4 regions of the Thiomonas sp. FB-Cd genome follow, and region 4 is predicted to be linked to each of the others. Evidence: predicted binding sites of a transcription regulator. Region 4 holds the regulator's gene; each other region holds the start of a gene.

Region 1 (7,351 bases), 190 kb from region 4:
CTCGACGAAACCCGACTCGTTGAGCGTGTCCGTGTGGATGGCGACCTGGGTGTCGCTCGCCTCGGCCACCGACAGACAGCAGTCGATCGCCGCGGGCGTGGTGCCCCAGTCCTCATGCAGCTTCAGCCCGATGGCACCGGCATCGATCTGTTCGCGCAGCGCGTCCGGGCGACTGGCGTTACCTTTGCCAAAGAAACCCAGGTTCATGGGGAAGGCCTCGGCCGCCTGCAGCATGCGCGCGAGGTTTTCCGGCCCCGGCGTGCACGTCGTGGCATTGGTCCCGGTGGCCGGTCCTGTGCCGCCTCCGAGCATGGTGGTGACGCCGCTCATCAGCGCTTCCTCGATCTGTTGCGGGCAGATGAAGTGGATGTGACTGTCGATGCCGCCGGCGGTGAGGATCATCCCTTCGCCAGCGAGGATTTCCGTGCCCGGACCAATGACGATGTCCACGCCCGGCTGCACGTCGGGATTGCCGGCCTTGCCGATGGCGGCAATGCGCTGCCCGCGGATGCCCACGTCCGCCTTGACGATGCCCCAGTGGTCGAGGATGAGCGCGTTGGTGATGACCATGTCCATTGCGCCCTCGGCGCGTGTGGCTTGGCCTTGGCCCATGCCGTCGCGGATGGTCTTGCCGCCACCGAACTTCACCTCTTCGCCGTAGCCGCCGGCGCGCAGGGTGTAGTCGTCCTCGACTTCGATCAGAAGTTCGGTGTCGGCCAGTCGCACACGATCGCCGATGGTGGGGCCGAACATGTCCGCATAGGCGCGGCGGGAGAGGGTGGGCATGGGTGTCGGTCCTCGAAGGGTTGCGCGGGGTGATGAGCGCCAGAGTCAGAGTTTGCCCATCACGGCTTGCCGGAATCCCACCACGGCGCGCGCGCCGGCATAGGCCACCAGGGCTACCGTGCGCTGCTGCCCCGGCTCGAAGCGCACCGCAGTTCCGGAGGGAATGTTCAGCCGCATGCCCCGAGCCGCTGCCCGGTCGAAGCGCAGCGCAGGATTGGTTTCCGCGAAGTGGTAGTGCGAGCCAACCTGAATCGGGCGGTCGCCCGCGTTTTCGACAACCATCGTGAGGGTGGTGCGACCCGGATTGAGCTCCAGGTCACCATCGGCGCAGAGGATTTCTCCAGGAATCATGTGCATGCTCCGGGATGGGGCGTCATAGGACAGGCTGGTGCACGGTCACCAATTTGGTGCCGTCCGGAAAGGTGGCTTCCACCTGGATGTCGGCAATGAGCTCCGCCACTCCGTCCATCACGTCGTCCCGGGTGAGCAGGGTGCGGCCAAAGCTCATCAGTTCGGCGACCGTGCGGCCGTCGCGGGCACCCTCCAGGATGGCTGCGCTGATGTAGGCCGTGGCCTCCGGCACGTTGAGCTTGACTCCGCGCGCCTTGCGGCGCTCGGCAAGCAGCGCAGCGGTGAAGATCAACAGCTTGTCTTTTTCACGGGGGGTAAGGTCCATGGCTCGAAAGGTTCTGGGCAATGTTCGCAAGCTTAGCCCTTGCGCGCCGCAGTGCCCGGGCAACGCTTGCGCCGTGGACCCGCAAGAACCATACCTGTGCGTGGCAGCCCGCGCGTGGTGCGTTGCAAGGCGACCGGGTGAATGGCGCGTCATGGTTGTGCGTGCGGGCTTGCGTGCGCGCAGGCGCTTTTGGAGGGCACACCAGCATGGCATCAAGGCCAGGCGCGCATTGGCTGAACAAGGCGCGAGCCTTGGTGCCAGCGATCGGGCTTTCGTTGCGGCTGAGCCGCGTTGAAGGGGCGTGCGAGACGTGGCACAGGACTTGCTGATGATGACGTGGCAATTCGCACAACCTTGGAGGGATACCTAGATGGATCGTCGAACCGCATTAAAAACAGTGGGCGCCACAGTCGCCGCCGCTGCCGCGAGCAGCCTGCCTTTCCCGGCCATCGCGGCGAAGAAATCGCCCATCAAGGTCGGCATCCTGCACTCGCTCTCGGGCACGATGGCCATCTCCGAGACAGCGCTCAAGGATGTGGACCTGATGACCATCGCTGAGATTAACGCCGCCGGCGGCGTGGACGGCCACATGATCGAGCCCGTGGTCGTCGACCCGGCGTCGAACTGGCCGCTGTTTGCCGAGAAGGCGCGGCAGCTGATTTCGCAGGACAAGGTGGCAGCGATCTTTGGCTGCTGGACTTCCGTGTCGCGAAAGTCGGTGCTGCCGGTTCTCGATGAGCTCAACGGCTTGCTTTTCTACCCGGTGCAGTTCGAAGGCCAGGAGGAGAACAAGCACGTGGTGTACACCGGCGCCGCGCCCAACCAGCAGGCCATCCCGGCGACCGAATACCTGATGAGCAAGGACGGCGGCGGCGCCAAGCGATTCTTCCTGCTCGGCACCGACTACGTCTATCCACGCACCACAAACGCCATTCTGCGGGGCTTTCTGCACTCCAAGGGTGTCAAGGATGCGGACATCGCCGAGGTCTACACGCCCTTCGGCTTCGCGAATTACCAGACGATCGTCGCCGACATCAAGAAGTTTGCCTCGGCGGGCCCGACTTGCGTCATCTCGACCATCAATGGCGACTCCAACGTGCCCTTCTACAAGGAGCTTGGCAACCAGGGCATCAAGGCGACGGACATCCCGGTGGTCGCGTTCTCGGTTGCCGAGCAGGAAATCGCTGGCATGGACGCCAAACCCCTGGTCGGTCAACTCACCGCGTGGAATTACTTCGAGTCGCTGAAGAATCCTGGCAACGCGAAGTTCGTCAAGTCGTGGGACCACTGGGTCAAAACGAAGGGACTGAAGGATTATCCCGTCACTGACGACCCGATGGAGGCCTCCTACATTGGCATTCATATGTGGAAGCAGGCGGTGGAGAAGGCCAAGTCCACAAAGGTTGATGAAGTGCGCAAGGCGCTGGTCGGTCAAAAGTTCGCCGCACCGGACGGTTACACGGTGGAGTTGCTGCCCAACCAGTATCTGAGCAAGCCGGTCTTCATCGGCCAGCTCCGCGCTGACGGGCAGTTCGACGTGGTGTGGAAGTCCAAGGGTCTGGTTCCCGGCGAGTCCTGGAGCCCCTACATTCCCAAGCCGAAAAACGCCTGAGTCCATACCCAAGCGGGCCGCGTCGTTCCCGCGACGGCCCGCGCTCCCACCTTTTCACACTCGACATCATGCGATGCTCAGACCTGACCACGTGGCGGCCGCTCAGCGGCCTGCGCATTGCCTTTGGCGTGGTGCTGGTCGCGTTGCTGGCGGCGCTCCCGGTGGCGCGGGCGCTCACCCCGCAGGAGGCTCTGGCGCTGTCGAGTGGCGACACCGACGCGCGCATCGCGGCATTGCACAAGGCGGCTGCGCAGCCCGATGCGCAGCTTGCCGCATTTCTCGCCGATCTCCTGAACAATCGCGTGCAGGTCGACGGCACCATGGTGCAGGTGCAAAGGGGCGAGGCATGGGTGAACCTGGCGACCGGGAAAGTGGTGACGCCGAGCGACAACGCGCAGGGAGTGATCAACAACAACTATGTGCGCAAGGAGTTGCAGTCGGCGCGTGCTGCGCTCGACTTGTTCGCACCCGAACGCGAGCAGCGGATCAAGGCGGTGCGGCAGTTGCAGGACGACCCCACATCGGTCGACCGTACTCTGGTCGAAGAGGCGCTGAAGACGGAGAAGGACCCCGAGATCCTGGAGCGCCTGCAGTTGCTGCGAGCGGCCATTATCTTGACCAGCAAGAATGCGGGCGAGCGCCTTGCCGCCGCTGAAGATCTGGCTGCGAGCAACTATCCGGCGGTGCGCACGTTGTTGCTCGCGCGTCTGGGCACGAGCGACGGGCAATTCGTCGAGCCGGACCCGAAGGTGCGTGCGCAAATCCAAAAGAGTCTCGACTTGATTAACGAGCGCCTGGCCTGGGGGGGGCGCTTGGGCACGCTGTTCTCAGGCATCAGCCTGGGCAGCATCCTGCTGCTGGCGGCGCTCGGCTTGGCCGTGACCTACGGCCTCATGGGTGTGATCAATATGGCGCAGGGCGAATTCATCATGCTGGGTGCCTATGCCACATATGTCATGCAAGGGCTGTTCGAGCGCTATGCGCCAGGGGCGCTTCACTATTCGCTGATCGCCGCAGTGCCGTTCTCGTTCATCGTTGCCGGCGCAATGGGCATGCTGGTCGAGCGCACGATCATTCGTCGCCTTTACGGCCGTCCGCTTGAAACATTGCTCGCGACGTGGGGTATCAGCCTGGTGCTGATCCAGGCTGTGCGCAGCCTGTTCGGCCCCCAGAATGTGCAGGTCGACAACCCGCCGTGGATGTCAGGCGGGCTGCACGTGGTGGCCAACCTGATGTTGCCCTACAACCGCATGGTGATCATCGCTTTCACCGTGCTGGTGTTGCTGGCCATGTGGTTGCTGATCGCGCGGACCCGGCTGGGCCTGTTCGTGCGTGCCGTCACGCAAAACCGTGCAATGGCGTCCTGCGTGGGCGTGCGAACGGCGCGGGTCGACATGCTGGCGTTCGGGTTGGGCACCGGCATCGCCGGACTCGCCGGTTGTGCGCTGACCCAGATCGGGAACGTCGGCCCCGAGATGGGGACGAACTACATCGTGGACTGTTTCATGGTTGTCGTGCTGGGCGGCGTGGGGCAACTCACCGGGACCGTGGCAGCGGCCGTCGGGTTGGGCGTCGTCAATACCCTGCTCGAAGGCGTGGCCGGTGCGGTGCTGGCGAAGATCGCGGTTCTCATCGCCATCATTCTCTTCATCCAGAAGCGCCCGCAGGGCATGTTTGCCCTCAAGGGCCGCAGCGTGGAAAGCTGATATGCGAGGAAAAGCTCCAGTCGCCGCGCTTGTGCGCGGATCCAGCGAAAGGTCGACACGATGAGTGCAGTGCCTACCCATAACCCGTTGTTGGCTTCCAGTGCGCGCTCCTTGGCGCCGCGCGTGCAACTCCAGACGCCAGCAAGCTTTCTTCCTGCATGGGGCTGGGCGGTGCTCGTGGTCTTTGTGCTCTTGACGTGCGTGGCGACGCCGCTTCTTAGCCTGGCGGTACCACAGGGCAGCGCCATGCACCTGTCGCAGTACTGGGTGGGCTTAGCCGGAAAGATTCTCTGCTACGCCATGGTTGCGCTTGCCATGGACCTGGTGTGGGGCTATGCGGGCATTCTCTCGCTTGGCCATGGCCTTTTCTTCGCGCTGGGTGGCTACGCGATGGGGATGTATCTCAACTGGGCCATGAACGCAGCCAGCGGCAACTTGCCCGACTTCATGCAGTTCATGCAGTGGACGCATTTTCCCTGGTACTGGGTGGGCACCGAGCATTTCGCCTATGCCCTCTTTCTCGCTCTCGCAGCTCCGGGCCTGCTCGCCTTCGTGTTCGGCTTCTTCGCCTTTCGTTCACGCATCAAGGGCGTGTACTTTTCCATCATCACCCAGGCGCTGACCTATGCGGCGATGCTGTTGTTCTTCCGCAATGAGACAGGCTTCGGGGGCAACAACGGGCTGACGGATTTCAAGGTGCTTCTCGGCTTTCCAATGGGGACTTCCGGGATGACCGTTTCGCTGTTCGTTGCCAGCAGCCTGACGCTCGCTGCGATGTTCCTGTTCGCGCGTTGGCTGGTGCGCAGCAAATTTGGCCGGGTGCTCACGGCGATCCGTGATGCAGAGAGCCGCGTCATGTTTTGCGGCTATAACCCGCAGTGGTTCAAGCTCGGGGTCTGGACCGTCTCCGCCATGATGTGCGGCATTGCAGGCGCACTGTACGCGCCCCAAGTGGGCATCATCAATCCGAGCGAGATGTCGACCGCAAACTCGATTGAAATTGCCATATGGACGGCCATCGGCGGCCGCGGCACGCTCATCGGCCCCATCATCGGCGCCGTGCTGGTGAATGCCGCAAAGAGCTGGCTGACCGTGGCAATTCCCGAGGCTTGGCTTTACCTGCTCGGCGCCATGTTCATCGTCGTCACGCTTTTTGCGCCCTATGGCATCGTCGGTGTTTGGAAGCAATGGAGGCGACGCCGTGGTTAATCTGGACTGGCGGGAGATCGTGTTCCAGGAGCCCGGTCCGGAACTTGGCGGAGACGCCCAACCCGGCTATGGCCATATGCGCACGGCGGGGCTGGACACGAGCCATGGTGTCGTGCTCTATCTTGAAGACATCAGCGTGAGCTTTGACGGATTCCGCGCATTGAACCGTCTTTCGCTCGCCATCGATACCGGCGAGCTGCGTTGCATCATCGGACCCAATGGGGCGGGCAAGACGACGATGATGGACGTAATCACCGGGAAGACGCGTCCCAACTCTGGCGAAGCCTGGTTTGGCCAGACCATCGATCTGCTCGCTCTCCGCGAGGCCCAAATCGTCGACGCCGGCATCGGCCGCAAGTTTCAGAAGCCCACCGTGTTCGAGGAACTCAGTGTGCAGGACAACCTGGAGCTCGCCCTCAAGGCCGACAAACGTGCGCGCAAGGCCCTGAGCTTTCGCCTCACTGCTGCGCAGCGGGAGCAAATCGAGAGCGTGCTGCTGCAGATTCGTCTGGAGGACCAGGCTGCACGCCGCGCTGGCGATTTGTCGCACGGTCAGAAGCAGTGGCTGGAAATTGGCATGTTGCTCATGCTCGACCCCAAGCTGCTGCTTCTGGATGAACCAGTCGCAGGCATGACCGACGCCGAGACGGACCGCACCGCCGAGTTGTTCGCCTCGCTGGCCGGAAAGCACACCTTGGTGGTGGTCGAGCACGACATGGAGTTTGTGCGCAAGATCGCGCACAAGGTGACGGTTCTGCATGAGGGCAGCGTTCTGGCCGAAGGCAGCCTCGAGCAAGTGCAGGCTGACGAGCGCGTGGTCGAGGTCTACCTCGGTCGCTGAGATGGATACGGGACACACCATGCTCCATCTCGAATCCGTCAACCAGTATTACGGTGGCAGCCACATCCTGCGCAACGTCAGCCTGGATTTGGAAAAAGGGCAGGTGCTCACGCTTCTTGGCCGCAACGGAGTGGGCAAGACCACGCTGCTGAAGTCCCTCATGGGCCTGGTTGGCATTCGTAGTGGAAGCATCATCATGGACGGGCAGCGCATTGACAACCTCCGGCCCGACGCGCGTGCACGCCTGGGCATCGGCTACGTGCCGCAGGGCCGCGAGATCTTCCCACGTTTGACGGTGGAGGAGAATTTGCGCATGGGGCTGGCCACCAAGCCCGCGGGAAGCGACATTCCGGCGGAGCTGTTTGAGTTGTTTCCTGTGCTCAGGCAGATGCTGCGGCGCCGCGGTGGAGACCTCTCCGGAGGGCAGCAGCAGCAACTCGCCATCGCGCGAGCGTTGGCCGCCGGTCCCAGGCTGCTGGTGCTGGATGAGCCGACTGAAGGAATCCAGCCGTCGATCATCA
Region 2 (7,351 bases), 520 kb from region 4:
AGCCGACGCACCCGCCACCAGGAGCGACTCGGCTGCATTGCAGGGACTGTAGCGCTGGGTTTTGGCGTTGTCGGTGACCGTCACGGCCATGTCGAGGTCGACTTCGGCGTCGACATAGACGTGGCAGTTCCCGTCCAGATGCTTGATCACCGGAACACGTGCCTCGGCACTGATGCGCTCGATCAGACTCTTGCCGCCGCGCGGAATGATCACATCCACATACTGTGGCATGGTGATCAGCGCCCCGACCGCAGCGCGATCCGTGGTGGACACGAGCTGCACGGCGTCCGGCGGCAGATCGGCCTCCACCAGCGCCAGCGCAACGAGCGCAGCCAAGGCACGGTTGCTATGGATGGCCTCCGATCCCCCGCGCAGGATGACGGCATTGCCGGATTTGATGGCCAGCGATGCCGCCTCGATCGTCACGTTGGGGCGACTCTCGTAAATCATGCCGAAGACCCCGAGCGGCACGCGCATCCGACCCACGGTGATGCCACTGGGGCGTCGTCGCAAATCGGTCATCTCGCCAATGGGGTCAGGCAATGCGGCCACCTGCTCGCAGCTCTGCGCCATCTGCGCAATCACCTTGTCCGACAGCATCAATCGGTCAACGAAGGCTGGGTCCAGTCCCGCGGCGCGCGCCGCGTCCACGTCGTGCGCGTTGGCCGCGCGCAAGTCAGCGGCCTGGGCACGGATCATCCCCGCCAGAGCCTGCAGCGCGGCATTCTTCGCAGCGGTGCTGGCGCGCGCCATACCGCGCGAGGCGGCGCGAGCGCGGACGCCGAGATCGATGACCAAGGCGTGTGTGGAATCGGTGGCAAGCGACATGGCATTATTTCGAGAGGGTCCGCCATTGTCGCAAACTGCAGCCCACTTCGGTGCCGTGGCGCGCGCGTGCCAGCACGCGAATCGTCGAAGCCCATCGCAAAACTGGACCGCGCGCTCAACACGATCCGCCATACCGCCTTGCCGCGCAGGCCTCCGAGCCCTTGTGCGCGCTCGCCATTCCGCGCCAACATCCGGCGCGACAAATCATGACTCGCAACGCGCAGGGAAAGCCGCTTGGGTGCGCACGATAAACAGCAAAACACGTTCGGGCACCCCTGCTGGCCTGCGGCCGCGGGGGCAGTGCCTTTGCTCGGCATTCAGGCCGCGATCGCCTCCACCGCCTTGCCGAGCACTTTGGCGATCGGGGTGTAGGGAAGATTCAAAGCCTGTGCCACTGCAGGGTGCGTGATGCGCCCGGCCTGAACGTTCAACCCATGACCCAGATGCGCATCCTCGGCGCAGGCCTGTTTCCAGCCCTTGTTCGCCAACGCCAGGGTAAACGGCAGGGTGGCGTTGTTCAGGGCATAGGTGGACGTGCGTGCAACGGCGCCCGGCATATTGGCGACGCAGTAGTGCACGATGCCGTCCACCACGTAAGTGGGCTCGTCGTGGGTGGTGGCATGCGAGGTGCTGAAGCATCCTCCCTGGTCAATGGCGACATCCACAATCACAGCGCCAGGGCGCATGCGGGCGAGCTGCTCGCGACGGATGAGCTTGGGCGCAGCCGCGCCTGGCACCAAGACCGCGCCCACGATCAGATCGGCCTGGGTGACGGCCATATCCAGCGCGTGAAGGGTGGAGTATTGGGTGTTGACGCGCCCATCGAAGAGTTCGTCGAGTTGGCGCAGACGCGGCAACGATTTGTCGAATACGGTAACGCGCGCACCCAGCCCGACGGCCATGCGCGCCGCATGGGTGCCCACGGTGCCACCGCCAATGACCACAACATCGCCCGGCGCCACGCCAGGCACGCCACCCAGCAGCACGCCACGCCCGCCGCTTGCCTTTTGCAGCGCGACTGCACCCACCTGGATGGCCATGCGCCCGGCCACCTCACTCATCGGCGCCAGCAGCGGCAGACCACCGTGGGCATCGGTGACGGTTTCATAGGCTATCGCAGTGCAGCCGCTTTGCAGCAACAAGCCCGCCTGGTCCGGGTCCGGAGCCAGGTGCAGATAAGTGAAAAGCACCTGATCCTGACGCAGCATGCGGCATTCATCGGGCTGCGGCTCCTTCACCTTGACGATCATCTCAGCCTGGGCGAAAACACTCGCCGCGTCGGATGCGATTTGCGCGCCCGCGGCTTGGTACGCCGCATCGTCTGCGCCGATGCCGGCTCCTGCACCCGTCTGCACCAGGACCCGATGGCCGTGGTGCGTGAGTTCACGCACGGCGTCGGGTGTTAGACCGACACGGTATTCGTGCACCTTGATTTCCTTGGGAACGCCGACATGCATGAGATTGCTCCTGTTGATCACTCGTTATGCGCCGCTGTCTTCGCATGGCGCCACGGTAGAAGTATCGGCCTGATCGCGCGCAACGCGGTTGCAAGATCGGTACGAACTTTCCCGAAGTTACGCACGATTTGATTGATTAAAAGGAAAACGTTGGCTTCTAATTGCGCATAATTCCATTTTTGCGCGCGAATGATTGAACTCGACCACCATGACCGCGCCATCCTCGGCATCCTGCAAACGGACGCGAGCGTGGCCAACGCCACGCTCGCGGATCGGGTTGGGCTGTCTGCCTCGGCCTGCCTGCGCCGTGTGCAGCGCCTTGAGCGCGATGGGGTGATCGCGCGCGTGGTTGCGCTGCTCGACGCCTGCGCCATCGGCCGGGCCACCACGGTATTCATTGAAGTGACACTGGATAGTCAGCGCGAGGAAGTCCTGGGTGCGTTTGAACGCGCCGCCGCTGGCTGCCCCGACATCCTTGAATGCCACCTCATGGCTGGAGATTTCGACTACCTGCTGCGCATTGCGGTCAATGGCCCGCAGGAGTACGAGCGCCTGCACAAGCAGGAACTCTCGCGCCTGCCCCACGTGGTGCGGATCAAGAGCAGCTTTGCGCTGCGCACCGTGGTCAAGCGCACGGACTATCCACTTTGAGCGCCGCGGCGCACGCGCCGCTCAGTGCGTGAGGCGGCGCATGATGTGCACGTAGTAGCCAATGCGCGCCGCACTTTGCTCCAACCCGGCGCGGCTGTGCTCCACCATGAACAGCTCCTCCACCGCACCCCCACGCGCGTGGACGCGCCCGCTCAAGCGATACGTCGCGCGGGCCGGCAATTGCTCGCCTGCGACGAGCGCGATATAGCCTTGGCCGTCATCGTCAACGACGATGGCGTCAAATCCATGCGCCTCGGCCACGGCCTGGATGGTCACAGGCTCAAGCCTGCACATGCCCAGATGGTCGATGTAAACCTGCGCGATGCGCGCCAAGCGATCCGCGGCTGCGGGGTCGTTCAAAGCCAGGCTGGCGCCTGCCACGCCAACGCTCTTGGATGAAATCGTCTGGGCCATGATCTGTGTCCTTCGCTGCTGTTGGGAACCCGGCGAGCGGCTCTCATGGCCGATCACCCTGGTCCGCACTTTAGGAAGGACGTGAGCAGACGTCCGTGAACGATTTCACGAAAACGCTGAAAACCTTCGGGGCCGTGCCGGCAGCCCCGCTACACCCGGCTCACCAGCTCACCTCCCGCTCGGGCGTCGACGTGATCTTGTGAATGGACAGGTCCGCCCCTTCGAACTCGGCCTCCGCATCCAGTCGCAGGCCAAGCGTCAGCTTGAGCACGCCGTAGACGACGACGCCGCTGAGCAACGCCCAGCCCACGCCGGCTAACGTGCCCACGACCTGCGCCCAGAAGCTCACGCCGCCGATGCCCCCCAGCGCGGTCTGCCCGAAGATGCCCGCAGCGATGCCCCCCCAGGCACCGCACAAGCCATGCAGCGGCCACACGCCCAGCACATCATCCACACGCAGCCGGTTTTGGGTTAGCGTAAACATCGTCACAAATAGCCAACCGGCCACGGCGCCTGTGATCAGTGCCCCGACCGGATGCATGATGTCCGAGCCCGCGCACACGGCCACAAGACCAGCCAAAGGTCCGTTGTGCACGAAACCAGGGTCGTTGCGCCCAGCCACGAGCGCGGCAATCGTGCCGCCCACCAGCGCCATGAGCGAGTTCACCGCCACAAGCCCAGAGATCTTGCTGATGTTCTGTGCGCTCATGACGTTAAAGCCGAACCAACCGACGATGAGAATCCACGAACCCAGCGCAAGAAAGGGAATGCTCGATGGCGGATGCGGGTTGACCCGACCGTCCCGGTAGCGCCCCCTTCGCGCACCCAGCAGCAGCACGGCTGGCAGCGCAATCCAGCCTCCCATCGCATGCACCACCACGGAACCTGCGAAATCGTGGAACTCGGCACCAAAGACGCCCTGGAACCAGGCCTGGACGCCGAATCGCTCGCCCCACACAGCGCCCTCGAACAGCGGGTAGGCCACGCCGACGATGGCTGCTGTGGCGATGAGCTGAGGCCAGAACTTGGCCCGCTCGGCAATCCCACCCGACACGATGGCCGGAACTGCCGCAGCGAAAGTCAGCAGGAAAAAGAATCGGGTGAGCGCGAAGCCGTCATCGAGCTTAAGCTGGGCTGCCGGCACGAAGAAATGCACGCCATAGGCAATGCCGAAGCCGACGAAGTAGTAGGCCAACGTCGCCACCGAAAAGTCGGTCAGGATTTTGACCAGGGCGTTGACCTGGTTTTTTCTGCGCACCGTGCCCAGCTCCAAAAAGGCAAAGCCGGCATGCATGAAGAGCACCAGAATGGCGCCCAAAAGGAGAAACAACACGTCGCTGCTTTGTTGCAGGGCTTGCATCGTAGGGAACTCCGGAATGTAAATTCAGTGCACCATGATTGGGACGTTATCCTTCCAGATGCAAGCAATAAACGTTCCAAAAGCGTGCAAGCGCACCAAAACGGTCCGGCTTGGGAGCAATTCACTGGGGGTTCGCCGAGAAATGACCACCATCGAAGCGTCCGGGACCGCCTTTGCACGCATCAACGCAGTGCGCGCCCCATACAAATGCCCTATTCTGGTGCGTTATGGCGCCCCGTTTTGGCGCATGCGAAGGGCGCCCGGGAAGCCGGCCTGCGTTGGCACCGCTCCCTTCGTGTGTTGCGGGATCGCACCGGACAGGACGCGCAGGAACCGCATTCGATCGGTCACATGGTGCGCGCAGCGCTTGCGGCCCGAAGGCGCATCAGTTCGCGCCGGTGCGGTGCGTTTATGGCGCGGCGCGCCGGCAATTAATCTTTATCCGTTTGGGGCGGACGAAGAGTGCGGCGAAGGGCTAACGCCAGCCCCACCACCAAACTCAGTGCAGCCACACCAATCAGATACACGAAAAAGGGATACACAGACATGGCTCAATGCAATTTCTCGGCGCGCGTTACTCATCCGGTGGACGTCGCGGCGCCCACCACTTCAAGGCGGCATTTGCGCTCAGGCCGCCCACATCACTGAGTTCCAAATGGCGCACTGAAGTTCAACGCCTATGCGCTCGTCTCACGCACCGCGGATCCATCCATGCGGGCCCTCCTCCATTACCCACTCCATGATGCAAACACTGATGTGCTGCAAGATCGTGTTCAAACTTGAGCTCTGCGTCATCAAACGGACTCTTTGCTGATGCGCCCCGTCTCTTCGCGCACGTCGCCCCTGTTGGCTTTGGTCGCGCTTACGCTGATCTGGAGCAGCAACTGGATCGTGATGAAACTGGCCATGCTGTACAGCGGGCCATTCGAGTTCTCCGCGCTTCGCTATGCCGGCGGCACCGCAGCGCTTTTCCTGGTTCTGCGCCTGCGCGGTGAAAATCTGGCGCCGCCGCCACTTGTCCCAACCCTGGTCATCGGTCTTGCGCAGACCACTGGTTTCACGGCCCTGGCCCAATGGGCCCTCGTCCAAGGCGGGGCGGGCAAGACCGCCCTCCTCGTCTACACCATGCCGTTCTGGACCGTGCTGCTGGCCTGGGCTTGGTTACGCGAACGCCTGCGCGCCACGCAAATCGCCAGCCTCGTGCTCGCAGCCTTCGGTCTGCTACTGATCATGCAACCGTGGAAAGCCCATGTCGATCTGCGAAGCGCGGGGCTTGCCGTCGCCGGCGGGGTGAGCTGGGCCATCGGCACGGTGGCAGCAAAGCGCCTTTTCGTGCGCCAAGGCACGGTGCTGTCGCCGCTGCGCCTGACGGCATGGCAAATGCTGACTGGCACGGCCTTTCTCATCGCGCTGGCGTGGTTCGTACCGGAGCGGCCCGTGAGCTGGGCCCCCGGCTTCATTGCGGCGCTGGCCTTCAACATTGTTCTGGCTTCAGGGGTGGCGTGGACTCTGTGGCTTGTCGTGGTGCAACGCCTGCCAGCCGGCATCGCGGGACTCTCGAGCCTGGCGATACCGGTAACAGGCGTCCTGCTGGCATGGGGCCTGCTGGGCGAACGACCGGACGCGGCTGAGGGCTTGGGCATGGTCGTCGTCGCCGCAGCCCTGGTCCTTTTGTTGCGAGCGTCGAGCCGCCGTCGGTGAGCCCGACGTGACTCCGCCGCATGTGCGTCAGCCATGCAGCAGGCGCACGGCGCTGCCTCACGGCCGCATGAGGGTGGACTTGCCAAACAGGCTCTCGATCAGGTCCACCGCCACCTCCGCCGTCCTGTTGCGCAGATCGAAGGCGGGATTGATCTCCATCACGTCCAACGAACCCAGGCACCCCGTATCGCAGATCATCTCCATGCACAGTTGCGCCTCACGATAGCTCGGCCCACCGCGCACCGTGGTGCCCACCCCGGGTGCAATCTCGGGGTCGAGAAAGTCGACGTCAAAGCTCACATGCAAATGGGTATCGCTGTCCAACCCCGCCAGTGCCATATCCATCGTGGCTCGCATGCCGTGCTCGTCGATGAAGCGCATATCGAACACCTCGGGGCCCACGCGGTGGACCAGTTGCTTTTCGCCCGGATCCACGCTTCGAATCCCGATGAAGCGCAGCCAGGCCGGCTCAATGGCGGGCGCGGCGCCGGAGAACTCGAGCAACTCGCGCGGGCCGTGACCGCACAGGCAGGCTGCAGGCATACCGTGCACATTGCCACTTGGCGTGATGGCGCTGGTATTGAAGTCCGCATGCGCGTCCAACCACAGCACGCGCAGACGGCGACCGCGAGCGCGGCAAGATGACGCCACGGCGCTGATGGAACCAATGGCCAAGCTGTGGTCGCCCCCCAGCACAATGGGCAATTGGGAAGCACTCAGTGCATCGGTCACTGCATCGAACACAGCACGATTCCAGGCCGCGACTTCGGGCAGGTGGCGCCATCCATTCACGGGCGGTTGCCAGGGATTTCCTGGGCCCTGCAGGTTACCTGCATCCATCACATGCAGACCCAAGGTCCGCAGCGCCTCGCACAAACCCGCCACGCGCAGGGCTTCCGGGCCCATGGACGCTCCACGCGCGCCCGCCCCAATATCCGTG
Region 3 (7,351 bases), on a different contig from region 4:
ACGAATGATGATCTCATCAAGAACACTTTTAATGACGATGATTTGAGTGTTAGGCGGAGCGAGTAAGAGGCCGAGCAAACCAGCCGCAGCCAAGGTATTGATCGGGCCGGCGTCAGGAAGGATGATCTTCACCGGAGCGTTCATGCGAAATGAATGTCCTTGATCTCTTTCAGCATGCGATCCTCTTCTTCTAGCGTTGCTCTGGGAGGAGGAAATCCAGCCTGCCGCAGCATGTTCGCCAAAGTGAGATCATCAACGCCAAGGAGTGTTTTCACTCTGTGACGGCCAATTTTTCCAATGGAATAATCGAATAACGCCTGCAAATTTCCATTCATGACCCCCACTTCCGCAAGACCGCTTGAGGTCAAATGCGAAAAGTAATCGCGAACGATGGCATTGATCGACGTTTGATGCGTTGCCGCGATAATCTTCATTTGGCGAAGCAGTTCGTCGTCTATAACAAATGTGATGTTTGCCATGAGTTGCTCCTTTTACGACCTTGACAAGTCTACCACATGTTCATGTGTCACACAGATATGCGTGTGCTATAACGACCTCGAACCGATCTTTGCTGAGAAGCTGGATGGAAGCTCATGCAGCACGGCGGCCGTGATGCCACGCTTCGGTTGGGAAGCGGCGATGCGGCGATGTCGATCCGGGCGCGCGGGCGGCACCGCTTCGGGGCGGATGCCAAGCCCAACGACATCACCCTCACGCGCAAAGGTGGTGGGTGGTTCGTGTCGGTGACACTGCGCGTGCCAGAGTCGGCCTGCGCGCGGCAGCGCGCGGATGATCAGCGCCGTGGCGTGGACTTCGGTGTCACCCACTGGGCGACATTCGACGATGGACGGACCATCGATAACCCGCGCTGGGTGCGCGAGGAACTGCCGCGCCTTGCCGCGCTGCAGCGGCAGCGCGCCAGGAAGAAGAAGGGATCGTTGCGCTTCAAACGGCTCGGGCGTCGCATTGCACAACTCACAACTGCACGACCGGATTTCCAATCTGCGCCGGGACTTCGTGCACAAGGAAACAACCAAGCTGGTGCAGCAATGCGCCGTCCTGGCGACCGAGCAGCTTGCTCCGAAGACCATGAGCCGCAGCGCGAAGGGCACGGTGGAGGCACCGGGCCGTCGCGTACGGCAAAAGGCCGGACTCAACCGGGAGATCCTCTCGGCAGGGTTCGGCATGGCGCATCGGATGCTCGCGTACAAAGCGGAAGAAGATGGTACGCGGATGCACCTGAGCAATACGCGCCAGCTCAAACCGTCGCAACGCTGCGCGGCGTGCTGGGAGATTGTGCCCAAGACGCTTGCCGAGCGCATGCATGTGTGCCCGCACTGCGGGCATGTCATGCCACGCGACCAAAACAGCGCGTTGGTGGTTCTCATCGACGCGCACAACACGCAGGACACGCCTGGGACGGGCGTGGCGGCGAGACCCAAACCTCTGCCCCGGCAACGGGGCAAGTCCAGGTCTGTGACCCGCGAAACCCCCGCTACAACGCCATGCGTTTCGCGGCGGGAGAGTTCATCTTCGCCCCTGCATGACGCAAATGTCATTTTGGCGTCATGGGTTTGTGGGCCAACTCTGCCTAGACTGCCGAAGTCCCGAAGATCGAAACGGGACCCACCGCCAGCGGTTGGCGGCGCGCTCATCCATCCAACGCGAAAGGAAACATGATGAATCGCTGGTTCTCCCGCGCAGCCGCCGCTGTGCTGCTCGGCTTCAGCATGGCCGCTGGCGCCGCCGGACTGACCTTCACCGAAGGCCAGGGCTACACGCGACTGCCCGTGCCGCAACGGGTGAGCCCGGCCGGCAAGATCGTCGTCACGGAGTTCTTCTGGTACGACTGTCCCCACTGCGCCGAGTTTGAGCCCATGCTTGAGCGCTGGGCTCGCGCGCAGCCATCACGCGTGGTGCTTGAACGCGTTCCAGTGGCGTTCGAGCCGCGCTTCGCGCCCCAGCAAAGGCTGTACTACGCGCTGAAGGCGCTGGGCAAGGTCGACGCGTTGCAGGATTCGATTTTCCGAGCCATCCATGAGCAGCACATCAAGCTTGAGACGCCGGAGCAAATGGCAACATGGCTCCAGACCCAGGGCGTGCCAAAGCCGCAGTTCATGAATGCCTACAACTCGTTCGGCGTGCAAATGCAGGCCCGGCGCGCAACGCAGATGATGAACGACTATCACATCGATGGCGTGCCGACCCTGGCTGTGCAGGGAACCTACATTGCCTCGGCGGACCTGCCCCAGACCCCAAGCATGGACCTGGTTCTGCAGTCGGTCAACTCACTCATTCGCAAGGTCTGGTCGGCGTCCTGAGGGACCGGCTGCGGCTTGCACCGAACGGGATTTCCGGCGTTTGGCAACCCGGGTCGCAAACCCGGCATCCGGTCTTGCAGCGCCTCGCCCCCGGCGCACCGGGACCGCCATGATGGCGTCCGCGACAAGGCCGGGTTGAGAGCGCGGCAACGGAGATTGCACGCCTGCCTGGCCACCTGGCCACGCGGTTTGGCGCGCAGCGTCAAGGCCGTGCGCTGCTCGCGCACAAGCTACGGAGCCGGGCGCGCTGGACACCGGGCCCGGCCGCTTGCCCCGCGCGTTTCGCTTCGGACCAACGCCCTGCCCCGGCCCGACGTGCATGCGAAAGGCGACACCGCCGCAGCCCGGCGCCCGGCGCGTGAGCGCCGCACGCGGCCATCGTGCCATCCATCGCGCCGCCCCTGATTCCTGAGGCCTCGGCGACGGAGTACAGTTCCCCTCTAGACACAGAGGCGCTGGGCATGCGCCCGATCCTGGAGACAGCCATGGACTTGCGCGCGCGTGAACACATCCAAACGGTCATGACCCTGGCCGGTGAGGGCCACCCCCTTCGCACGGCCCTCGCCCCCGATGGGGTGATTCGCGAGTCATGGGCGCGCTGCGTGCACGAGCACCGCCTGGACCCCACCTGCATGCGCCCCGCTGTGGTCCTGCCTCAGCAGCAGCTGCGCGAACACCAGGAGCGCATCGACGAATTCCTGCACATGGCGCGCTACGGCCTGGAGTCCCTGTACCAGCAGGTCGCCGGCATGGGCTACTGCGTTTTGCTCACGGACTCGCGCGGCATCACGGTGGATTTCATCGGGGACATCCAGCTCGATCACACCCTGCGCCACGCCGGCCTGTCCCTTGGCGCGGACTGGAGTGAGTACCACGCGGGCACCTGTGGCGTGGGCACGGCGCTGATGACGGGCGAGGCGCTCACGGTCCATCAGGACGACCACTTCGATGCCACCCATATTCCGCTGACCTGCACAGCTGCCCCGATCTACGACCCGCTCGGCCAGCTCAACGCCGTCCTGGATATCTCGACGCTGACGTCGCCCCAAATGAAATCGAGCCAACATCTGGCGCTGCAGCTCGTCAAGGTCTATGCCAGCCGCGTGGAAAACGCCAACTTCCTGCGCTGGTTCCGCAATGACTGGGTGCTCAAGCTGCACCCCTCGCCGGAGTTTGTGGAGATCAGCCCTGACTACCTGCTGGCGCTCGATGCGGGCGGACGCATCATCGGGCACAACCGGCAGGCGCAGCTGCTCCTTCAAGCCGCAAGCGGCGGCCCCGTGCTGGGCCAGGCCTTCGAGAGCGTGTTCAACATGCGATTCGATGATCTGGGCCAGTTCATGCGGGCCATGCCCGACGAGCGGCGCGCGGTGACCCTGGCAGGCCGCGGGCCGGTGCTGTTTCTGCATGCGGTGCCGCCGCCTCCTCGCCGCGCCACGCCGACGGACGCCATGGCGGCGCCGGCGCTGCCGGCGCCGCTGGCCCAGCTCTCGGGCGGGGATCCGGTGCTGGACGGCCAGATCGTGCGTGCGGCAAAGCTAGTCGACTCGCCCATCAGCATTCTCATCACGGGGGAAACCGGCAGCGGCAAGGAGTACCTTGCCAAAGGCCTGCACAAGGCAAGCAAACGCCGCAACCAACCGTTCGTCGCGGTCAATTGCGCGGCCATCCCCGAGACGCTGATCGAGAGTGAGCTGTTTGGCTACTTGCCCGGGAGCTTTTCCGGCGCGAGCAGCAAGGGAAAGCGCGGCCTGATCCACGAAGCCGACGGTGGCACGCTGTTCCTGGACGAGATCGGTGACATGCCGCGTGACCTGCAGGGGCGCCTGCTGCGCGTGCTGGCCGAGCGCGAAGTGCTCGCCATTGGCGCCACGCGCCCCGTGGCCGTGGACATTCGTGTGATCGCAGCCACGCATTGCGACCTGGAAACGCTGGTGAAAGCCGGTCGCTTCCGGGACGATCTGTACTACCGGCTGGCCGGCGCCCATGTGAAACTTCCAGCGCTACGCCAGCGGCGCGATCTGCCATGGCTGCTGTACAAGCTGCTGCACGAGGAGGAACCTGCCGTGGCCCTGTCGCGCGAGGCCGAGGCGGCGCTGCGCAGCTACAGCTGGCCGGGGAATTTGCGCGAATTGCACAACACGCTGGCCTTTGCCCGTGCCGTGTGCAGCGACGGCGTGATCCGGATTGAGGATTTGCCCGATACCTTGCTGGGCGCGTTGCCGGGCGCAGCCGCGCCATCGGTGCGCGCCCTCCCCGACGCAACGCAGCACCCGCCCGCAGCCCAGCAACTGCTTGAGTCGCTTCGTGCCGCGCAGTGGAATGTCAGCGCCGTTGCCCAGCAGATGGGCAAATCCCGCATGACGCTGTACCGGCACATGAAACGCTGGGGCATCCGCTCACCCAAACACACGCCTTCGGCCGCATCCTGAGTGTGACAGCTGTCACACCCGAGCGTGTGACAGCTGTCGCGAAGTGACAGTCCGGCCAGGGCGCACACCGGCGCTTCGCGCCCCTGGTCCCCCCTCAGCGCCGGGGCCAAGAACCAATGGCACGCGAGTTGCGTAAGAGGAACCATCCTTACGCTCTTGGAACTTCGGTATGACACGCGTGGCCCACGCCCCGGAAGCCAGCATTGGTGTTGTCGCCAACCCCGTGTCGGCGCGCGACATCCGGCGCATCGTGGCCAACGCCGGAAACCTGCAGATCACCGATCGGGTGAACATCGTGCTTCGACTGCTCAGCGCCGCCGCGTCCTGTGGCGTCAAGCGGGCCTGGATCATGCCCGACCGCGGTGGCATCCGCTCCCTTCTGGAGCGCCATCTCAGGCGCGGCACGGATCACTCGCTGCCGGCCATCGAGTTCCTGGATATGCAGCCCACGTCCACGGTCGAGGACACGTTCACCGCGACCAGGCTTTTGCAGCGCATGGGCGTGTCGGCGATCGTCGTTCTGGGCGGCGACGGCACCCATCGCGCAGTGGCGCGCCAGCTTGCCGACGACAACAGTGCCGTGCCGATTGCCGGGTTGTCGACGGGCACCAACAACGCCTTTCCCGAGATGCGCGAGCCCACGATCACCGGGATGGCGGTCGGTCTTTTTGCCAGCGGGCGCATCGCGCGCGCCCAGGCGCTGGCCCCCAACAAGATGATCGAGGTGCGCATCGATGACGCGCACGCAGGCACCCGGCGCGACATCGCCATCGTCGACGCGGCCATCACCCACGATCGCAGCGTGGGTGCGCGCGCGCTGTGGAAGATCCACTCGCTGGATGCGGTGTATCTGGCGTTTGCCGATCCGCAGGCCATTGGCCTGTCGGCAATCGGCGGCCTGTTGCAGCCCGTGGGGCGGCTGGAGTCCGGAGGCCTGGCCGTGCAGCTCGCGCACGGCGGGCGCGAAGCCCTGCTCACCCTGCACGCGCCGATTGCGCCGGGCATGGTGCGCCCCGTGGACATCGCCAGCTGGCAGCGCATGGTCGCCGGCGAGGCGCTGCCGGTGCTGGCTCAAGCCGGCACCGTCGCCCTCGATGGCGAACGCGAACTCGGCTTCGAGCGCGGCCAGCGTGTGCAGATGACCCTGCGCGAGAACGCATTTTTCACCGTGGACGTCGCCCGGTGCATGGGCTTTGCCGCCAATGCCCGGTTGCTGCGCTTCACCTCTTCGCTCAACCACTGAAAGGAGATCAACCATGGCAGGCAATCCGTTTCCCCAATCCCGGGAGCAGCTGCTTCAGGCCTACCGCACGATGCGCACGATTCGCGAGTTCGAGGACCGTCTGCATGTGGACTTCAGTCGGGGCGACATTCCCGGTTTCGTGCACCTGTACGCCGGTGAAGAGGCGGCTGCCACCGGCATCATGATGCATCTTGGCGACGGCGACCGCATTGCCAGCACGCACCGCGGCCACGGGCACTGCATCGCCAAGGGCGTGGACGTGATGGCGATGATGAAAGAGATCTATGGCAAGCAAGGAGGTGCCTGCAATGGCAAAGGCGGCTCGATGCACATTGCCGATCTCGACAAGGGCATGATGGGGGCCAATGGCATTGTGGGCGCCGGCGCCCCCCTGGCGTGCGGGGCGGCACTGGCTGCGAAGTTCCGCGGCAAGTCCGAGGTGGCCGTGAGTTTCGTGGGCGATGGCGCCTCCAACCAGGGCACCTTTCTCGAAAGCCTGAACCTGGCCGCGGTGTGGAACCTGCCGGTGGTCTTCGTGGTCGAGAACAACGGCTATGCCGAGACCACCTCGCGCGACTACGCGGTGGCGGTGGACAGCTATGTGGACCGCGCGGCCGGCTTCGGGCTCCCGGGGGTGACGGTCGACGGCACGGATTTCTTCGCCGTGCACGAGGCTGCGGGCGAGATCATCCAACGGGCGCGCACGGGCGGCGGACCGGCGCTGCTGGAATGCAAGATGGTGCGCTTCTTCGGACACTTCGAAGGCGACGCACAGACCTACCGGGGCCCCGGCGAGCTCGATGACATCCGTGCCAACCAGGACTGCCTCAAGAAATTCTCGGCGGCCCTCATCAGCGGCGGGGTGAGCACCGCGGAGGAACTCAAGGCCATGGATCGCGAGATTGCCGCGCTCATCGAGCGCTCCGTGGTGGAGGCAAAGGCGGCACCGCTGCCCACCCTGGCCGATCTGACCACCGACGTTTACGTTGCCTATTAAGGAGAGCCACCATGGCACGCAAGATCAGCATGAAACAAGCCATCAACGAAGCACTCGACCAGGAGATGACGCGCGACCCCTCGGTGATCGTGTTGGGTGAGGACATCGTGGGCGCCGCCGGCGCGGACGGCGAGCGCGACGCCTGGGGCGGCGTGCTCGGTGTGACCAAGGGCCTTTACGCCAAGCATGGCGACCGCCTCATGGACACGCCCCTTTCGGAAAGCGCCTATGTGGGCGCCGCCATTGGTGCCGCTGCGTGCGGCATGCGCCCTGTGGCGGAGCTCATGTTCATTGACTTCATGGGCGTGTGCTTCGACCAGATCTACAACCAGGCCGCCAAGTTCAAATACATGTTCGG
Region 4 (7,351 bases):
CCAATATGCTCATGCGCGCATCTGCTCGGTGTTGGCCCAATGGGCCGAGCGCGACGGCGGCAGCGAGGCGGAGTTGCTTGACACAGATCTTTCGCCCCTCACGCACCCGCGTGAGTTAGACCTGATGATGCAGTTGGCCGCCTATCCCGAGATGTTGCATCAGGCAGCGCTTGATCTCACCCCGCACGACGTGGCCTTCTATCTTCGTCACATTGCCGGCAGCCTGCACGCCTACTACAACGCCGAGCGCGTCCTGGTGGATGATGTGGCCCTCAAGCGCGCCCGCCTGGCACTGCTGCTGGCCGTGCGCCACGTGTTGCACAATGCGCTCAATGTATTGGGCGTCAGCAGCCCGCAACGCATGTGAGCCACAACGGCGAGCCAACCCGCGTGGGCGCGCTCAGCGCCTGATTTCCGACCCCCACCTCCCTCCTACGCCATGTTCCATCCAGCACCAACGCCCCGTTGGCACACACGCACCCAGCGCGGCGGCACCCTGATCGGGCTGATCGTCGGGCTGGTGCTCGGCTTGGCCATCGCACTGGTCACAGCCATGTACATCACCAAGGCACCGCTCCCGTTCATGAACCGATTCCAGGAACGGCCCACAGGCGCTGCCTCGGGCGCCGCAAACTGGAATCCGAACCAGGGGCTGGCTGGCGGAGGCGCACCGGCCCCTGTGGCTGGGGGTTCGGCGCCTGGTCCTGTGAGCAGCGCTCCACTCTCGCCCAAGGCGATCGAATCGCTTGGCCAGCCACAATCCGGCGTTGTGCAGTCCGGCAGTCCGGTTTCGTCAACTGGCGCGGGCACGACCAGCACACCCCCTTCGGCGGCGCCGGGCACTGCCGGCGGTCTCCAGTACATCCTCCAAATTGGCGCGTACAGCAACCGTAATGACGCAGAGAGCCAGCGAGCGAAGGTCGCTTTCACGGGGTTGGAGGCTCACCTCGATGAGCGTGTCGTGGGCGGGCGCACGTTGTACCGCGTGCGCGTGGGCCCCTATGCCACTGGCGAACAAGCGGACAAGGCGCAGAAACTTCTGAATGACAACGGAATCGAATCCGCAGTCGTTAAGGTCTCAAAGTAAAGTCCCGGGGCTGCCGTTTGGTCCTTGCCCCGCTCCAAGCTCTCAACCCGTTTCGAAAGGAAGCACCATGGTTCGCTGGTTCGCTCGCATCGCAGCATTGCTCTTGCTTGGTTTCAGTGTCGGGGCAAGCGCCGCGAATGCGCCATTCAAGGAAGGGCTCGGGTTCGACAAGCTCACGGTCACGCAGCCCGTGAGCCCGGCAGGCAAAGTCGTCGTGACTGAGTTCTTCTGGTACAACTGCCCGCACTGTTTCGAATTCGAACCCCTGCTTGAAGCCTGGGTCAAGAAACTGCCAGCTGACGTGGTGTTCGAGCGCGTGCCGGTGGCTTTTGCGCCGCAGTTCGTTCCTCAGCAGAGGCTGTACTACGCACTCAAAGCGCTGGGCAAGGTGGATGCGCTGCAGGGTGCAGTGTTCAACGCGATCCACGTGCAGCACATTGCGCTTGTGAACCCCGAACAAATGGCCAACTGGTTGCAGACCAAAGGCGTTCCAAAGCAGCAGTTCATGAACGCCTACAACTCGTTCGGTGTGCAAATGGAAGCCAAGCGCGCCACCCAGATGGTCACGGATTACCAGATCCAGGGCGTGCCAACCATGGCGGTGCAGGGCATGTACACGACATCGGCCTCCATGCCTCAGACTCCCACAAACGAGAAGGTTCTCCAAGCGGTGGATTACCTCATCCAGCAGGTTCGCCAAGGCATGACGAAGTCTGCCAAGTAACCGCGGAATCTGGCTTTACCGCCGACGCCAGGACCTGCGCGGGGCAGGTCCGCATCATGCCTTGGCCTGTACGCCTGATGCGGCAGCGCGTCAGCACATGACACCGGCAGGACTGGCACAGATGCCTACAATGCAAGGCATGAAAGCAAACTTCATGCCCATGCTTCGCTCCGCCGCTCTGCTGTTCTTGAGTCTGCTGGTGTGCGTGCCCGGCGGCGTGTGTGCTCAGGCGCTGGCGACTGACCAATCGCAGCCCGTGCACGTCGAAGCGGATGCGATGCAGTACAACGACGTGAAGCAGACCAGCGTGTTCACGGGAAACGTCGTGGTCACGAAGGGGTCGATGGTGATCCGCGCAGCCAAGGTCGAGGTGCGTCAGACGCCTGATGGCTACAGCGACGCCATCGCCTATGGAAGTCCGAGCAAGCTCGCCACCTACGAGCAGACCATGGATGCCCAGGCTGGCGAGCCCACACCGGCCATCCACGGCCAGGCCGTCACGATCGACTACAACGGCAAAACAGATGTCGTAACGTTCACCGGCCAAGCCATGCTTGACCGCTTGCTCAATGGCAAGCTGAGCGATCGTGCGCAGGGGCAAGTCATCACCTATAACGGTCTGACTGACGTCTTTGCCGTCGTCGGTGGCAAGGGCGGCGCCACACCGTCCAATCCGGATGGTCGTGTGCGGGTCATGCTCTCGCCGCGCCATGCGCAGGCCCCAGCGGGGTCCTCGCAGCCTGCGCCCGCGCTCAAGCTATCACCGAAGCTTGGACCCCAGCCATGAGCGCTGCCACATTGGAGCCGAGGGAGGCACTCGAGCAGACGCATGCTCAACCCGGGGGCCTATTGAGCGTGCGGCGCCTACAAAAGCGCTATGGGGGGCGCACCGTGGTGCGCGACGTGAGCTTGGACGTGCGCGGCGGCGAAGTGGTCGGCCTGTTAGGGCCTAACGGCGCCGGCAAGACGACGTCTTTTTACATGATCGTCGGGCTTGTGCGCGCCGATGGCGGCGAAATTCATCTCAACGGGCAAGACATTACGCACCAGCCGATGTACCGGCGCGCGCGCCTGGGATTGTCCTATCTGCCGCAAGAGGCGTCGATCTTCCGGGGTTTGACGGCGTCCGAGAACGTGCGTGCGGTCCTGGAGCTACAGCGCGACGCCACCGGCCGGGCGCTGAAAAAAGCCGAAATCGATGCCCGACTCGGGCAGCTGCTGCGTGAGTTGCATGTCGAGCATCTCGCCGAAAGTCCCGCCCCTGCGCTGTCCGGTGGCGAACGGCGGCGGGTTGAGATCGCGCGCGCACTGGCCACCAACCCGCAGTTCATCCTGCTCGACGAACCCTTCGCCGGCATCGACCCCATTGCCGTGATCGAGATCCAGCGCATTGTGCAGTTTCTCAAGTCGCGGGGCATCGGCGTGCTGATTACCGATCACAACGTACGCGAGGCCCTGGGAATCTGCGACCACGCCTGCATCATCAGTGAAGGCAGCGTCCTGGCGCTGGGCAAACCGGAGGAAATCGTCAACAACCCGGCCGTGCGGAAGGTCTACCTTGGCGAGAGCTTCCGCCTTTGAGCAGGGACCGGCCATGAAACAAACGCTCAATCTCCGCCTCTCGCAACATCTGGCGCTCACGCCCCAGTTGCAGCAATCGATCCGCCTCCTCCAGCTCTCCACCCTGGAGCTCCATCAGGAGGTCGAGCAGATGTTGGAAGCCAATCCGTTCCTTGAGCACGAGGAAGGTGACGCTGAATCCGAAACGCCGGCCGAAGCACTGGCTGCGGCCGATACGGTCGATCCACGCAAGGAATCCGCCGAAGAGACGCAAGAGCTCAAGCTCGACCAGGAAGACTGGCAATCTGGCGCCGAGCAGGGTGAGTGGGATGCAGCGCCAGGCGAGACTTGGCAGGGCAGCAGCGGCGAGGCTGACGACGACTTCGACCCCTTGGGCTTGGCCCATGTGAATATTGACCTGCGTGCGCATTTGCGCAGCCAGCTCGCTGGCCTGAGCCTGTCCTTGGCAGACCGTGGCGCGGCTGAAGCGATCATCGACTCGCTGGACGACGACGGCTATTTGCTGGAAGGTCCGGACCAGCTTGCCGCCGAACTCAATCCACAAGCCAGCGACGAGGACCGGGAGGCGCTCGCCGACGCACTGCGCATGGGACTCAAGCTCGTCCAGAGCTTCGACCCTGCCGGTGTGGGTGCCACCACGCTTGCGGAGTGCATGTGCCTGCAGCTTGGCCGCGAACCGCCGAGCCCACAGCGCGATCTGGCCAAGGCGCTGTGCGCCGGCGGACACCTGGAGCTGCTGTCCAAGCGCGACTGGAAGCGCTTGTCTCGTGCCCTGGAAGCGGACGAGGCGGCGTTGCGTGACGCGCAGCAGCTTATCGCGCGTCTGGATCCGCACCCAGGGGCGCGCTTCGCGCCTTCGACCGCGCAAGCCGTCACCCCCGATGTGATCGCCCGACGCGTGGGTCGCCGGTGGCGCGCAGTGCTCAACCCCGAGGTCATGCCCAAGCTGCGTATCAACAGCCTGTATGCCGAACTGCTGCGCCGCTCACGCGACGGCGCAGGCCTTTCGGGCCAGCTGCAGGAGGCACGCTGGTTCGTTCGCAATGTGCAGCAGCGCTTTGAAACCATCGAGCGTGTGGCGCAGGCGGTGATCGAGCGGCAACAGAACTTCTTTAGTCACGGCGAACTCGGCATGCGTCCGCTCGTCCTGCGTGAAATCGCGGATGAACTGGGGCTGCATGAATCCACCATCTCGCGCGTGACCACGCAGAAATACGTACTCACGCCCTATGGCACCTTCGAGCTGAAATATTTCTTCGGCTCGGGCTTGTCGACCGATACTGGCGGCAGTGCCTCGAGCACTGCGGTACGCGCCATCATTCGCAGCATGGTGCAGGAGGAAAACCCGACCGCGCCATTGTCGGACGGCGAGATCGCCGAGAGGCTGGCCGCTCAAGGCATTAGTGTGGCCCGACGCACCGTTGCCAAGTACCGCGAAGCGCTGCGCATACCACCCACGGCACAGCGCAAGAGCGCCTAGGCAGTTGGCCTAACCGCAGGCAAGAAGGGTTCAGTCGCGCGCGGCGCGGATGCGCTGCACGAGATTGGTTGTGGAGCGTCCTGCCACCAAGGGAATGGCCAGAGCCTTTCCGCCCCAGGTTCGCACCAGCGCCGTCTCAGCCAGGCTTTCAATGGCATAGTCGCCGCCCTTGACGTACACATCAGGGCGAACCTGCTCCAGAAGCGCAAGCGGAGTGCTTTCGTCGAATAGCGTAACCAGGCTCACGCTTTCCAGCGCCGCCAGCACGACGGCACGATCGTCTTGCGGGTTGAGCGGGCGCTCCGAGCCCTTATTCAGCGTGCGCACCGAGCCGTCGGAATTCAGGCCCACCATCAGGCTTGCCCCCAGAGCGCGCGCCTGCGCCAAATAGGTCACATGTCCACGGTGCAGGATGTCGAAGACCCCGTTGGTGAACACGAGCGGGCGCGGCAGGGCCGCCACGGCCCGAAGCAGCAGAGTCCTCGGGCAGACCTTCCGCAAGAAGGGGAGGTCCACGAGCGCATTGGAGAGTGGGTGACCGGACATGTTGCTCATTGTCGCAAAGCCGGAGCCGCACCCGGTTGCGCGCCTCATCAAAGCGGGACACGCCGGGCGCCGGCGCTCCCGTCATTCACCAATTTTCACGCTCTTCCGCCACGCGAACCGATACCATTTGCGCTTGCCAATTGCCTCGCCGCGATGGCCGCGCGAAACCTACCCGACACGCCATGTCTGAATCCACCTTCTCGGACCGCCTGCACGCACTGCTCGCCCAAATGCGCTTTGGGCTTGATCCGATGGTGCCCATGATGCTGATCGCTGCTGCCGTCGGGTTCGTCAGCTCGGTGGCGGTGGAGGGATTTCGCCAGACGATGTATGCGGTGATCCGGATTTACAGCACGCATGAGCATTTGGTGGCGGCGGCAGCGGGATTGCCGCTATGGAAGCGGGCGCTCATTCCACCGATCGCCGCCGTAATCGGTGGTCTTGTCATGTGGGCTGGACACCGCTGGATCAAGCGCCCGCGCGGCCCGGAGTACATGGAGGCAGTGCGTGTGGGCGATGGGCGGCTGCCACTGGTTCCCAACCTCGTGCGCACGGGTTCGTCGCTGGTGGCAGTGAGCGGAGGCATCACCATTGGCCGCGAAGGTACGATGATTCAGTTCGCCTCGGTGATCTCATCCATCATCGGGCGCGTTGGCCGCGCCGACGCGGCGCACCAACGGCTGATTGTGGCCTGCGGCGCAGCGGCGGGTTTCGCGGGCGCCTACCACGCACCCATCGCAGGAACGCTGTTCGTCGCCGAAATCATCCTCGGAGGATTGCCGCTGCGCGAGATTGCCGCGGTGCTGGTGGCGGCTGTGATCGGCGAGCTGACGACGCAAAGTCTTTTCGCCACGGGCCCGCTGTATTTGGCGCACGCGGTGCCGCCGGTGAGCTTCATCGATCTCGTGGATGCCTCGCTTCTGGGCCTTCTCGCGGGTTTCGTCGGCCCGATGTTCCTCTGGCTCCTCGACAGCTCGCGGCGCAAATACCAGTCACTCGTCACGTTCCTGCCGCTGCGCATGGGACTGGCGGGCCTCGTTATCGGCCTGCTGTCTTTGCTCATGCCCGAGGTGTGGGGCAACGGTTACAGCGTCGTTCAATCGTTCCTTGTCGAGCATTGGGCGCTGTCCACCGTGGCGGCCGTATTCGTGCTGCGCACCATCGCCGTCACCGCAGCAAGCGCGGCGGGCATCCCGGGCGGCGTGCTGACGCCCACGTTGGCCCTGGGAGGAGCATTGGGTCTGATGGTGTCCCATCTTTTTCTCGTGCCCGAGGCGAGCCACTCCCAGGCGCTGTGGACTCTCGTGGGCATGGGCAGCCTGTTGGCCGCGACCACCCACGCCCCGGCCATGTCCGCCATCATGGTTTTCGAGATCACCCGCAACTACAACGTGGTGATGGCCGCGATGCCCGCGTGCGTGATTGCCTCTGTGATTGGAAGCCTGCTACGCCATCGCTCCGTCTACGCCGAGGCGCTGGGCCTCAAAGAGGGGGAGCACGGTGCGTTTGGCCCTGTTTCGGACGGCACCTTTCCAAGCACCGTCACCTTGGATCCGAAGCCACTGGCGGCACGCAACAGCACCGCGGACTGAGCGCAAGGCGAGAAAGCCACTGGGCCGAGGAACGCGATCGCGGGTCAGTGCCTGGCAGCCGGGACGGTCGCGCTGCAGCGCCAATACGGCTGGCTGCCCAGTCGCGCGGGCACTGGCGCTGTGGCGCCACTTCGTGACGGCCGACCATGCGGCATGGCCTGCACCTTGCACGTTGTGCTCGAAGGTCTTGCGGCACGCACGGGCGATCCCGCCCCAGCCCATCAGTCCACCGCAGGCGCATGGCTGGCGCGCCAATCGGCGACCGCCTCGGCCAAAGACGCGAGCGCACGGATCACACGCACACCGCTCGGCGCACGCTTGAGTGCCGGCGCCGAACCTCC

What was found. Region 4 encodes sigma-54, which starts transcription at its own class of promoters, with help from an activator protein. Its sites were predicted from a motif close to TGGCANGNAANCTGCTTT; they were not measured.
Region 1: a site for sigma-54 is predicted at 1,774-1,791, ahead of urtA (urea ABC transporter substrate-binding protein). Genes of this name have one in related genera too.
Region 2: a site for sigma-54 is predicted at 4,772-4,789, ahead of CD04_RS0117620 (ammonium transporter). Genes of this name have one in related genera too.
Region 3: a site for sigma-54 is predicted at 4,871-4,888, ahead of CD04_RS0105025 (ATP-NAD kinase family protein). Genes of this name have one in related genera too.

What each region holds. Positions count from the first base shown of each region.
Region 1 covers NZ_JPOE01000005.1:1,511,825-1,519,175, forward strand. Annotated here, with positions in the region: gene CD04_RS0120795 (urease subunit alpha) at 1-786, opposite strand, end outside; gene CD04_RS0120800 (urease subunit beta) at 832-1,137, opposite strand; gene ureA (urease subunit gamma) at 1,160-1,462, opposite strand; gene urtA (urea ABC transporter substrate-binding protein) at 1,833-3,074, shown strand; gene urtB (urea ABC transporter permease subunit UrtB) at 3,143-4,780, shown strand; gene urtC (urea ABC transporter permease subunit UrtC) at 4,841-5,989, shown strand; gene urtD (urea ABC transporter ATP-binding protein UrtD) at 5,943-6,830, shown strand; gene urtE (urea ABC transporter ATP-binding subunit UrtE) at 6,850-7,351, shown strand, end outside.
Region 2 covers NZ_JPOE01000005.1:803,105-810,455, forward strand. Annotated here, with positions in the region: partial or broken gene CD04_RS0117595 (glutamate-5-semialdehyde dehydrogenase) at 1-846, opposite strand, end outside; gene ald (alanine dehydrogenase) at 1,146-2,285, opposite strand; gene CD04_RS0117610 (Lrp/AsnC family transcriptional regulator) at 2,475-2,936, shown strand; gene CD04_RS0117615 (hypothetical protein) at 2,958-3,350, opposite strand; gene CD04_RS0117620 (ammonium transporter) at 3,511-4,710, opposite strand; gene CD04_RS0117635 (DMT family transporter) at 5,524-6,411, shown strand; gene rocF (arginase) at 6,469-7,351, opposite strand, start outside.
Region 3 covers NZ_JPOE01000002.1:1,026,850-1,034,200, forward strand. Annotated here, with positions in the region: gene CD04_RS0104995 (hypothetical protein) at 1-144, opposite strand, end outside; gene CD04_RS0105000 (hypothetical protein) at 141-479, opposite strand; gene CD04_RS24420 (zinc ribbon domain-containing protein) at 967-1,680, shown strand; gene CD04_RS0105015 (thiol:disulfide interchange protein DsbA/DsbL) at 1,677-2,321, shown strand; gene CD04_RS0105020 (sigma-54-dependent Fis family transcriptional regulator) at 2,807-4,753, shown strand; gene CD04_RS0105025 (ATP-NAD kinase family protein) at 4,923-5,996, shown strand; gene CD04_RS0105030 (thiamine pyrophosphate-dependent dehydrogenase E1 component subunit alpha) at 6,010-6,993, shown strand; gene CD04_RS0105035 (alpha-ketoacid dehydrogenase subunit beta) at 7,005-7,351, shown strand, end outside.
Region 4 covers NZ_JPOE01000005.1:1,319,365-1,326,715, reverse strand. Annotated here, with positions in the region: gene argS (arginine--tRNA ligase) at 1-367, shown strand, start outside; gene CD04_RS0119920 (SPOR domain-containing protein) at 440-1,087, shown strand; gene CD04_RS0119915 (thiol:disulfide interchange protein DsbA/DsbL) at 1,155-1,811, shown strand; gene lptA (lipopolysaccharide transport periplasmic protein LptA) at 1,951-2,598, shown strand; gene lptB (LPS export ABC transporter ATP-binding protein) at 2,595-3,392, shown strand; gene CD04_RS0119900 (RNA polymerase factor sigma-54) at 3,406-4,872, shown strand; gene rfaE2 (D-glycero-beta-D-manno-heptose 1-phosphate adenylyltransferase) at 4,903-5,418, opposite strand; gene CD04_RS0119885 (chloride channel protein) at 5,601-7,010, shown strand; gene CD04_RS0119880 (MerR family transcriptional regulator) at 7,232-7,351, opposite strand, start outside.